2 linked regions of the Silvibacterium dinghuense genome follow. The protein of the gene in region 1 interacts with the protein of each later gene in a pairwise test. Links are inferred from orthologs where the notes say so. Each region holds a gene or a part of one and is shown in the gene's direction. Other genes may lie near its edges.

Evidence for each region.
Region 2: the proteins of ESZ00_RS00205 (region 1) and ESZ00_RS07450 interact in binary tests that used the Escherichia coli proteins (3 or more experiments, as listed by UniProt). The link is inferred for Silvibacterium dinghuense from one-to-one orthologs.

Annotation. Positions count from the first base shown.
Region 1 is NZ_SDMK01000001.1:45,173-50,621, reverse strand. What follows is about bases 816-3,904. They hold ESZ00_RS00205 (2-oxoglutarate dehydrogenase E1 component), read left to right. Parts: upstream 816-1,143; coding sequence 1,144-3,666; downstream 3,667-3,904. Other genes in these bases: ESZ00_RS00200 (LysR family transcriptional regulator), read right to left, coding at 3,758-3,904. In the rest of the region: ESZ00_RS00210 (MFS transporter), read left to right, coding at 1-781; more of ESZ00_RS00200, read right to left, coding at 3,905-4,660; katG (catalase/peroxidase HPI), read left to right, coding at 4,798-5,449. UniProt on the Escherichia coli protein: E1 component of the 2-oxoglutarate dehydrogenase (OGDH) complex which catalyzes the decarboxylation of 2-oxoglutarate, the first step in the conversion of 2-oxoglutarate to succinyl-CoA and CO(2).
Region 2 is NZ_SDMK01000001.1:1,896,326-1,901,667, forward strand. What follows is about bases 1,433-4,414. They hold ESZ00_RS07450 (ABC-F family ATP-binding cassette domain-containing protein), read left to right. Parts: upstream 1,433-1,939; coding sequence 1,940-3,889; downstream 3,890-4,414. Other genes in these bases: ESZ00_RS07445 (DUF2252 domain-containing protein), read left to right, coding at 1,433-1,561; ESZ00_RS07455 (phosphoenolpyruvate carboxylase), read left to right, coding at 4,123-4,414. In the rest of the region: ESZ00_RS07440 (carbohydrate kinase family protein), read left to right, coding at 1-254; more of ESZ00_RS07445, read left to right, coding at 257-1,432; more of ESZ00_RS07455, read left to right, coding at 4,415-5,342. UniProt on the Escherichia coli protein: Genetic data indicate it may be involved in ribosome assembly or function.

The DNA of each region.
Region 1 (5,449 bases):
GCTCATCATGACGGTGTGGGGCCTGCTTTCGACGGCGATGGCCCTTGTGCATTCGGCAGAGAGCTTTTATCTCCTGCGCTTCCTGCTTGGCGCGGCAGAGGCGGGGTTCTTTCCGGGGATTCTGCTCTACCTGACCTACTGGTTTCCGTTGCAGCAGCGGGCGCGGGCGGTGGCTCGTTTTATGACGGCGACGGCGGTGGCAGGCATTGTGGGCGCTCCGCTTTCGACCGTGTTGTTGCGGCTGAATGGAGTGGCACACATCGCCGGATGGAAGTGGCTGTTTATTGGCGAAGGACTGCCGTCCATTGTGCTGGGACTGTGCGTGCTGGGTGTTCTCACCGATAAGCCGGAAGAGGCTCCGTGGCTTGCGGAGGACGAGAAGCTCTGGCTACTGGCGGAGGTGCGGGCTCATGAGTCCGGTGCGGCTGCCGGCCACGAAGCCCATTGGCTGCATGCTTTTGGGAATGCGACGGTGTGGGTGCTGGCTTCGATCTACTTCGCCATCTCTGTGGGGCTCTATGGGCTGAGCCTGTGGCTGCCGGTGCTGGTGAAGAGCTTTTCTCATGCGTCGGACCTGAGGGTGGTGCTGCTGACGGCGATCCCTTATGCGCTGGCAGCGGTGACGATGCTTCTTGTCGCGCGGAGCTCGGACCGGACAGGAGAGTGGCGGTCGGAGCGATCTTTGTTTCCGCGGCGGGAGTATGGGGCGGATTCGGGCCGTTCTGGGCGATGCCGACTACCCGGCTACGCGGCGAGGCTGCGGCCGGCGGCATTGCGCTGATCAACTCGGTGGGGGCGGTTGGCGGATTTTGCGGGCCATATCTGATGGGGCGGGTGAGCGATGCCACGCACAGTTTCCGGGCCGGTCTGCTGACCTGCGGCGGTCTGATGGCCGTGGCGGCGGTGATCGCTTTCGGGTTGCGGGAGCGGGCCGATTCAGGGCGGGAAGATCGGCTCCGGCCCTGAATGGGCCGATCGCAAGCCGCTGCCCGTAACAGAATCGATACATCTGCTGATTCGGCAAGAGTTGGGGACCAACCTGTGGCCGCGAGAGTAGAATTGTAGTCGCGATGCAGGACGCGGGCGATTTCGCGTCAGGGCTGGATGATTCCGACGCGCTGTGCGTTCCTGCCAAAGAATCCTATGACTCCGACGAATCTCTCCTCCGACGCTCCTAGTACGCAACCCGGTTCTCAATCTTTTTCGCAACGCCAATACATCTTCGACTCCTTCCGCCGGTGGGGGTACCTCAAGGCCCAGCTTGACCCGCTGGGCCAATATCTTGCTCCGGAAACAGTTGCGGAGCTGGATTTTACCGGTCCCGATGCCGAGGAAGCTGCAGGCTACTACTGCTCGACGGTGGGCGCTGAGTGTATGCATATTCCTTCTGCGGAGCGCCGTCAGTGGCTGGCAGAGCGGCTGGAGACTAACCCGCTGGCGGTGGACGAGGCCGCGCAGCAGCGCATTCTCGAGCTGCTGACCCGCGCAGATATTTTTGAGCAGACAATCCAGTCGCGCTACCTGGGCACCAAGCGGTTCTCGCTGGAAGGTGTGACGGCTCTGATTCCGTTCCTCGATGAGCTGTTCAACCGGGCTGCGGAGTTCGGCGCGCAGAAGTCGGTGATGGGCATGAGCCATCGCGGACGCCTGAGCGTGATGGTGAATACCTTCGGCAAGTCGGCGGCGGATATCTTCTCAAAGTTTGAGGATGTGGACCCACGCAGCATCCTGGGCGGCGGCGATGTGAAGTATCACGTCGGCGCGACGGGGACATTCCTGGCGCGCAACGGAGAGACGGTATCGCTGCACCTGGTCTCCAATCCGAGCCATCTTGAGGCGGTCGATCCGGTGGCGATGGGACGCGCCAAGGCCAAGCAGGCTCGCTATGGCGCGGACGGCGTGTCGCGGGTGCTGCCGGTGATCATTCACGGCGATGCGGCCTTCGCTGGACAGGGCATCTGGGCAGAGACGATGAACCTGGCCTCGATCGAGGGCTATTCGGTGGGCGGCTCGATCCAGATTGTGGTGAACAACCTGATCGGGTTTACGGCGGAACCGGAGGAGTCGAACTCGACGCGCTTTGCGACTGATCTGGCCAAGCGGCTCGACGTGCCGATCTTCCATGTGAACGCGGAAGACGCCGAAGCCGTGGTGCGGATTGCGGCGCTGGCCGCGGAGTACCGGCATACCTTCCACAGCGATGTGGTCGTGGATCTTATCGGCTACCGGAGGCATGGTCATTCGGAGGTGGACGACCCCACCATCACGCAGCCGCTGCGTTATGCGCGGATCAAGAATCATCCGCCGCTTTACGAGATCTATGCGAAGAAGATCGGCGTGGATATTGCTGCACGTGTGAAGGAACTGCAGGCCGAGTTCGGCGACGCGCAGAAGCAGGCCCAGACCATGCAGAAGATGCCGACGCTGGCCAAGATGCCGGAATACTGGTCGGCGTACAAGGGCGGTCCGTTCAAGGCGGAGTATGAAGCTGAGACCGGTATTTCGCGCGAAGAGATTGGCGCACTGACCGCCGGGCTGACGAAGTATCCGTCGGACTTCCATATTCATCCGAAGATTGCGAAGCTGCTCGAGCAGCGTGCCGAGATGGGCCAGGGTAAGCGTCCCTTCGACTATGGCATGGCCGAGGCGCTGGCCTTTGGTTCACTGGTGAAGGGCGGCACACCGGTTCGCCTGAGCGGGCAGGACTCGCAGCGCGGCACCTTCAACCAGCGTCATTCGGTGTTGATCGATATTGAGAACGAGCAGGGCTTTGTGCCGCTGAATCATCTGGCGGAAGATCAGGCTCCATATGAGGCTTATAACTCGATGCTCTCCGAGGCCGGCGTGATGGGCTTCGAGTACGGCTACAGCCGCGACTATCCCGAGACGCTGGTGCTGTGGGAGGCGCAGTTCGGCGATTTTGCCAACGGTGCGCAGATCGTCATCGACCAGTTCCTCTCGGCTGCCGAAGACAAGTGGGGTCTGCTGAGCGGTTTGACGCTGCTCTTGCCGCACGGCTACGAGGGTCAGGGGCCGGAGCACTCGAGCGCGCGCATCGAGCGCTATCTGCAACTGACTGCGCATGACAACATCCAGGTCTGCCAGCCTTCGACGGCCGCGCAGTATTTCCATCTGCTGCGGCGGCAGGCGCTGCGCAAGTGGCGCAAGCCGCTGGTGGTCTTTACGCCGAAGAGCATGCTGCGGCATCCGGATGCGATCTCGCCGATCGAGGCATTCTCGGTGCAGTACTTCCAGAATGTGCTGCCGGAGACGGAGATTAAGGACGCGAAGCGGCTGCTGGTGTGCACTGGTAAGATCGGTCACGAGCTGCGCGTGGAGCGGGCCAAGCGCAAGGACGGAACGACGGGCATCGTCTTCCTTGAACAGCTTTATCCTTTCCCGGAAGCGGAGCTGATCGCGGCGATCGAGGCGCATCCGAATGCGCACGAGATTGTCTGGGTGCAGGAAGAGCCGCAGAACATGGGCGCACATTCGTACGTGATGCCGCGGCTTCGCCGGCTGGCGCGGAATCGCCAGGTGCTCAGTGTGAAGCGTTCCGAGGCGGCAAGCCCGGCGACGGGTTCGGGTAAGGCGCATGAGATGGAGCAGAAGACGCTGATTGAACTGGCGTTGAGCTCGGGGCTGCAGGACAAGGTAGCGAAGTAGCGGTTTCGCGCAGGGCGGCTCACCTTCGCCATATGCTCCCTTTGGTCGCGGTTTGGGTATGTTTCTCTACCCAGGCCGCGACCATTGTCGTTTAGCCTGTTGGTTTGCTGGAGGAACGCGCGTGGGCACGCGCTCGCACGCCTGCAAGGAAGGCCTGCTGCACGCGATTGAAGCTGCGTCCGTGCAGGGCTGCGATGACGATGCTGCGCGTCGCCTGCTTGTCGCTGAGCCGCACATAGCTGCACGCTGCATTTTTATCGATAGCCATCTCGGGAACAAGCGTGATGCCGACGCCTGCGGCTACCATGCCGAGGAGGCTGCTGAACTGGCCGCTTTCAAATGCGATGTTGGGTGTGATGCGCGCGTGCGTGCAGGCTGCAATGCTGAGATCGCGGAAGCAGTGGCCATCGCGCAGCATGACGAAGGACTCCTTGCGAAGTTCCTTGATGGTGAGTGATTCCGCCGCGGCGTGAGGGTGGTCCTTGGGCAGCACCGCGAAGAGCGGTTCGGTGCGGATGGGGTACCAATCCAGATCCTTATGCCGAAGCGGGAGAGCAAGGATCGCGAGATCGATGGAGAGATCGCGCAGGCTCTCGACAAGGACGGGAGTAGTTTCTTCGACGATGCGCAGCTTCGCATCGGGATATTTCTTTGCGAACGCCGCGGCATACCGGGGCATCAGATAAGGCGCAATGGTCGGGATCACGCCGATCGAGACGCTGCCGCGCACATCCGAGCCTTTATCCGCCACGCTCGATCGCGCTGCCTCCATCTGTTCCAGAATCGATCGCGCATGGGGAAGAAAGGCCCGTCCGGATTCGGTAAGGCGAATGCTGCGGCCGAGGCGGTCGAAGAGCTTGGTGCCCAGATTTTCTTCCAGCTTGAGCACCTGCTGCGAGAGCGAGGGTTGGGCGACCTGGCAGCGTTCGGCCGCACGGCTGAAGCTGCCTGTGTCCGCGATTGCACAGACGTAGCGGAGTTGATGGAATTCCATAGGAAAAGACTATACGAAGAATGGGAAATAGGTATTGGAACTATCTATCGCCGCGGTGCTACATTCTGTCTGGTTGAAAGAAATGTCTGGATTCCGTGTGGAATCTCTTCATCGGATTGAAACAAACCGGAGGAACGATGGCAACCGAAGCAAAGTGCCCATTTCATCATGGCGAGAGCGCCCCGCGTACGAATAACGATTGGTGGCCGAACCAGTTGAACCTTAACCTGCTGCATCAGCATTCCTCGTTGTCGAACCCGATGGGAGAGGAATTCGACTATGCCGAGGAGTTCAAGACTCTCGATTATGACGCGTTGAAGAAGGACCTGGTAGCGCTGATGACAGACTCGCAGGACTGGTGGCCTGCAGACTTTGGTCATTATGGCCCGCTGTTTATCCGCATGGCGTGGCATAGCGCGGGTACTTATCGCACCTTTGACGGCCGTGGCGGTGGCGGCCGCGGACAGCAGCGTTTTGCTCCGCTCAACAGCTGGCCGGACAACGTGAACCTGGACCGCGCGCGCCGTTTGCTGTGGCCGATCAAGCAGAAGTACGGCAGAAAGATTTCGTGGGCGGATCTGATGATTCTCGCGGGGAACGTCGCGCTGGAATCGATGGGATTCAAGACCTTCGGCTTTGCCGGCGGGCGGGCGGATGTGTGGGAGCCTGATCTCGATGTGAACTGGGGACTTGAGAACACGTGGATGGGAACGGATAAGCGCTATTCCGGTGAGCGCGATCTTGCGAAACCATTCGGCGCGACGACGATGGGCCTGATCTATGTGAACC
Region 2 (5,342 bases), 1.9 Mb from region 1 along the record:
GCAGCCTGCTGGTCTCGCGTGAAGGCGCACATCGCCGCCAGGGTATCCGCGGCCCCGTTGCCGACACCGTAGGCGCGGGCGATGCCTTCACCGCTGCCATGGTCGATGCATACCTGCGCGGAGCTGGCCTCGCACGCATGAACGAGGCTGGCAACCGCTGGGGCGGATGGGTCGCCTCGCAGCACGGCGCAATGCCCGCGCTCTCCGCGGAGACGTATACCGAAATTCAGAACAACATTGCAGAGGTGGAGTAAGCATGGCACACGTTCCAACCCCGGAAGAACGGCGCGAGCTGGGACGCGCACGACGGAAGCAGCTGGCCCGCCAGGACCATGCACAGTGGAAGCCAGAGGCTCGCCGCAAAAAGCCGATTGTGCTGATGGAGGAGTCGATGCGCGGCCGCGTTCCCGCGCTGGTGTCGCTCAAGTGGGAGCGCATGGTGGAGTCGCCCTTCGGCTACTTCCGCGGCGCGGTGCCGGTGATGGCCGCCGACCTCGCAACGCTCGCCAACACCGGTATCGTCAACCAGATCTGCGGCGACGCCCACGTGCGCAACCTTGGCGCCTTCGCCGGGCCGGATGGGCGACTGGTCTTCGACATCAATGACTTCGACGAGACCATCCGTGCTCCCTTCGAATGGGATCTCAAGCGCCTCTCGACCAGCCTGGTACTGGTCGGGCGCGGGCTGGGCATGAAAGGCGGCGCGTGTGATGACGCCGTGCAGACCATGATCGCCCGCTATCGCAAGTTCGTCGACATGTTCGCCCGCATGCCGGTAACCGAGGTAGCCCGCTACCAGGTGCACCGCCTGCAGCGGATTACCCCGGTCGGCAAGGCGCTGCTGAAGGCCGAACGCGCGACACCGCTGCATACCGTCGAGCAACTGACCGTGGAAGAAAAGGACCGGCGGAGATTCCGGGAAGAGAAGCCGCTGCTCACCCCGGTCAGCGCCGCGGTGCGCCGCGCCGTGCTCGCCTCGCTGGTCGAGTACACCGAAACGCTGCAGCCCGAGCGCCGCCATTTCTTCGCGCAGTACCATGCGCTCGACGTCGCCTTCAAAGTCGTCGGCACCGGTTCGGTGGGCTTGCGCGACTATGTGATCTATATGGAGGGCAACGGCCCCGGCGATCCGCTCTTCCTGCAGATCAAGGAGCAGCCCGGCTCGGCCTACGCGGGCTATGTCGACAGCGAAGGCATCGCGCCGCGCGCACCGCAGCATGAGGGCCGTCGTGTCGTGAACGGCCAGCGCGCCATGCAGTTCCAGTCCGACCCCTTCCTGGGCTGGACGACCATCGACAGCCGCCACTACCAGGTACGGCAGCTCAACGACCACAAGGCCAGCATCGAGATCGAGGACCTGGCCGGCGATGGCCTGGGCGAATACGCCGAGATGTGCGGCGAGCTGCTGGCCCGCGGCCACGCCCGCTCCGGCGATGCCTGCGTCCTCGCCGGCTACGTGGGCAACGGCAAACGCATGAGTGAAGCACTGGCCGCCTTCGCCCACGCCTACGCCGACCAGACGGTCGAAGATTGGGAAGAGCTGAAGAAGGCGCGGCAATAGGGGATCAGGAACAGCAGGGTGTAGGGGATCGGGTATAGGAAAAACGTTCCCGAAAGCCTCGACTGTGGCTCACTCAAGCCTCTTTTGCCTGGGTGGGGGACATATGAAGGCGGATGCCGCTTAATCCCGGCCATAGGATCCTTAAGTAGGAGCGAGGTGACCTGTGGCCGCGACAACGTCTGTACGTCATGTATGCCTTTTCAAAAACAGCCGCCTGACTGAAGTCGCTCGTCCCCACGCGGCTCGTCGACAGGCTCTCTGTGTGGGAGCCGCAGGATGCCATGCCCGCTATCGAAGACCTGCCTGCCGATCCCGTGAAGCTGTAACCACAAGGAAGACGAGCGGATGGCTCCATGCAATGGCCATTAAAATAGGGACATGCTGCAACTTTCCGGTGCGGGCAAGCGCTTTGGCACCAAGCTCCTTTTTGAAGAGGCCGACTGGCTGATCACGGCCAACGAGCGCACCGCGCTGGTGGGCGCCAATGGCACGGGCAAGTCCACACTGATGAAGGTCCTGGCCGGTGTCGAATCGGTCGGCGGACTCGACTACGGCACGCTCCAGCGCACCCGCGGCATGACCATCGGCTACCTGCCACAGGATGGCCTCGCGCTCTCCGGCCGCTCGGTCTTCGACGAGTGTCTCTCGGTCTTCGACGGGCTGATCGCCATGGAGAAGGAGATGGAGACCCTCACCGTGGCGCTCTCCGAGCTCGACCACACCAGTTCCGAGTACGCCGCCGCAGCCGATCGCTACTCGCACATCGACGCGCAATTTCGTGCCCATGACGGTTACGCATTAGACGCGCAGGTGGGCACGGTGCTCACGGGCCTCGGCTTCTCGAAGACCGACTGGACGCGGCAGACCGAAGAGTTCTCCGGTGGCTGGCAGATGCGCATCGCGCTGGCCAAACTTCTTCTTCAGAAGCCCAGCCTGCTCTTGCTCGACGAGCCGACCAACCATCTCGACATCGAAGCGCGCGACTGGCTCGAGGGCTACCTCAAGACCTATCCCAACGGCTACATCCTCATCTCGCACGACCGCTATTTCCTCGACGTGACCGTGGATAAGATCGTCGAGCTGTGGAACAAGCGCATCAACGTCTACCACGGCAACTACGAGAAATACCTTTCGCAGAAGGCCGAGCGCATGGCGCAGCTGCAGGCTGCGTACAAGAACCAGAAGGAACACATCGAGCATCTCGAGGCCTTCATCTCGCGCTTCCGCTACCAGGCCACCAAAGCCAAGCAGGTGCAGAGCCGCATCAAGGAACTTGAGAAGATCGAGCGCATCGAGATTCCCGAAGAAGAGCCGGTCATCCACTTCACCTTCCCGCAGCCGCCGCCTTCGGGCCGCACGGTGGTCGAGGTGTCGGGGCTTTCGAAGAGCTTTGGACCGAAGCAGGTTCTCAATGACGTCAGCTTCACCATCGACCGCGGCGACCGCATCGCGCTCGTCGGCGTGAACGGCGCAGGCAAATCGACGCTGGTGAAGCTGCTCTCGGGCGACGATACGCCGACCAGCGGCGTGCTGAAGCTGGGGCACAACGTGCTCGCCGACTATTTCGCGCAGGACCAGTACAAGGTGCTCGATCCAGATGCGCGCATGCTCGACGACATCAGCAAGACCGCGCTGAAAGTGCCAGAAGCCGAGCTGCGCGGGCTGCTTGGCTGCTTCCTTTTCTCCGGCGATGACGTCTTCAAGCGGCTCGGCGTGCTCTCCGGCGGCGAGCGCAATCGCTACGCCCTGGCGAAGATCCTCGTCAGCCCGGCCAACTTCCTGCTGCTCGATGAGCCGACGAACCACCTCGACCTGCGGGCCAAGGATGTGCTGCTCGAGGCCATCCAGAACTTCACCGGCACGGTCATCTTCGTCTCGCACGACCGCTACTTCATCGACCGCATTGCCACGCGCGTCTTCGAGGTGGCCGACGGCAAGGTGCATGTCTTCCCCGGCGGCTATGAGGACTATCTCTGGCGCAAGGAAGGCGGCGCAGCCGAACTGGCTGCTGCCACCGCAGCCGCTGCGAAGGTTCCGGTGGTTGTCGCCGCGCCGGTCGTAGTGCCCGAGCCTGTGGCCACGCCCGAGCCTGCGAAGAAGCGCGTGAATCCCATCAAGCTGAAGCAGATGCAGGAGCGGCTCGCGGCGGTGGAAGAAGAGATGCCGCAGCTCGAAGCTGCCATCTCCGAGACGGAGACGGCGCTTGGCAACTTCGTCAGCGCCGAAGAGACGACTCGGCTCTCCGGGGTACTCGAGGGCCTGCGCCAGATGCAGTCCTCACTCACCGAGGAGTGGGAAGGGCTGATGCTGGAGCTGGAAGAAGCGTAAAGATAGGGGATAGGGTGTAGGGCATAGCGAAATTGCGGGTGCCCCACATCTCGTTCCGTTCGAGATGTGGGTTCGCAGGATTTCGGGGTTCGGAGTTCGTACCTTCCCACATCTCAAAATCGAGATGTGAGGCACCCATTTCCTTGTCCAACGCAGAGAGACTACACCCTACACCTTATCCCCTACACCCTATTCATTCGCCTTGCGCGCAGCAGCTGTAATAATCAAAGGCGATGCCATCCCTCTGGAAACCTGAGAACTGGGCTGAGCGGCTTGCTGAGCTTGAGGCGCGTACCGGCGATCTGAAAGAAGTTCCGCTGCGGCGCGATGTGCGTTCGCTGGGCATGCTGCTGGGCGAGGTATTGCGCGAGCAGGCCGGCGACGCGTTGTTTGAGAAGGTCGAAGCACTGCGGCAGGCGGCCATCCGCCGACGCGAGGCCCAGGCTGGAGGCTCACTCTCCGAGGCCGACCAGCTGCTGCAGAAAGCCGTGCTCGACGTGAAGGCCATGCCAGTCGAGACCGCCTACGCGCTCAGCCGCGCCTTTGCCTTCTACTTCGAGCTGATCAACCTGGCCGAAACCAATCACCGCAAGCGCCGCCGGCTTTCGCTGCAATTGAGCGGCGACAAGGCTGCGCAGCGCGGCTCGATTCGCGGCACGCTGCGCGCCATGCGCAAGGCCGGCATCGGTGCCGACGAGGCGATGGAGTGGCTCAGAAAAATCTTCATCGTGCCCGTCTTCACCGCGCACCCCACCGAGATCGCGCGCCGCTCGGTACTGACGAAGCGTCGCCGCATCGGCGAATTTCTCGAGAAGCTCGACCGCATCCCGACGCCCGAGGAGCAGCTCGAAGCCCTCGAGGCCGAGCTCATCGCCGAGATCACCGCGCTCTGGCAGACGGACGAGGTGCGCAGCAGCCGCCCGCAGGTGGGTGACGAGATCAAGATGGGCCTCGACTACTACGAGGTCTCCATCTTCGAGACGCTGCCTCTGCTCTATCGCGAGGTGGCCGCGGCGCTCAGGAGTGAGTACGGGCTCGCTGTCAATCTGGCAGAGATGCCCCTGCTTCTGGGTTTTGGATCGTGGATCGGCGGCGACCGCGACGGCAACCCCTTCGTTACCCCGGAGGTGACGCGCGAGGCCATTGCCGATGCCCGCGCCCGCCTGCTCGAGTTCTACGACCGGCAGACGCAGCAGATCATTGACCTGTTAACCACCTCGGCGCAGCAACTGCCGGTGAGCGCGGAGCTGAAGGCGCGTCTCGATTCGTATCTGCAACAGTTACAAAGTGCCGGCGACCCCGTCTTCGGGCATCACTTCGAGTTCGAGCAGTATCGGCGGTTCATGGTCTGCGTGCATGCGCGGCTGCTGGCTACGGCCGGTTATGAGGCCGAGGGCGCGGTCACGCTCGAGGCGGCGCTGAGCGCTCTGCCGGCCTATGCCTCCGCGCATGA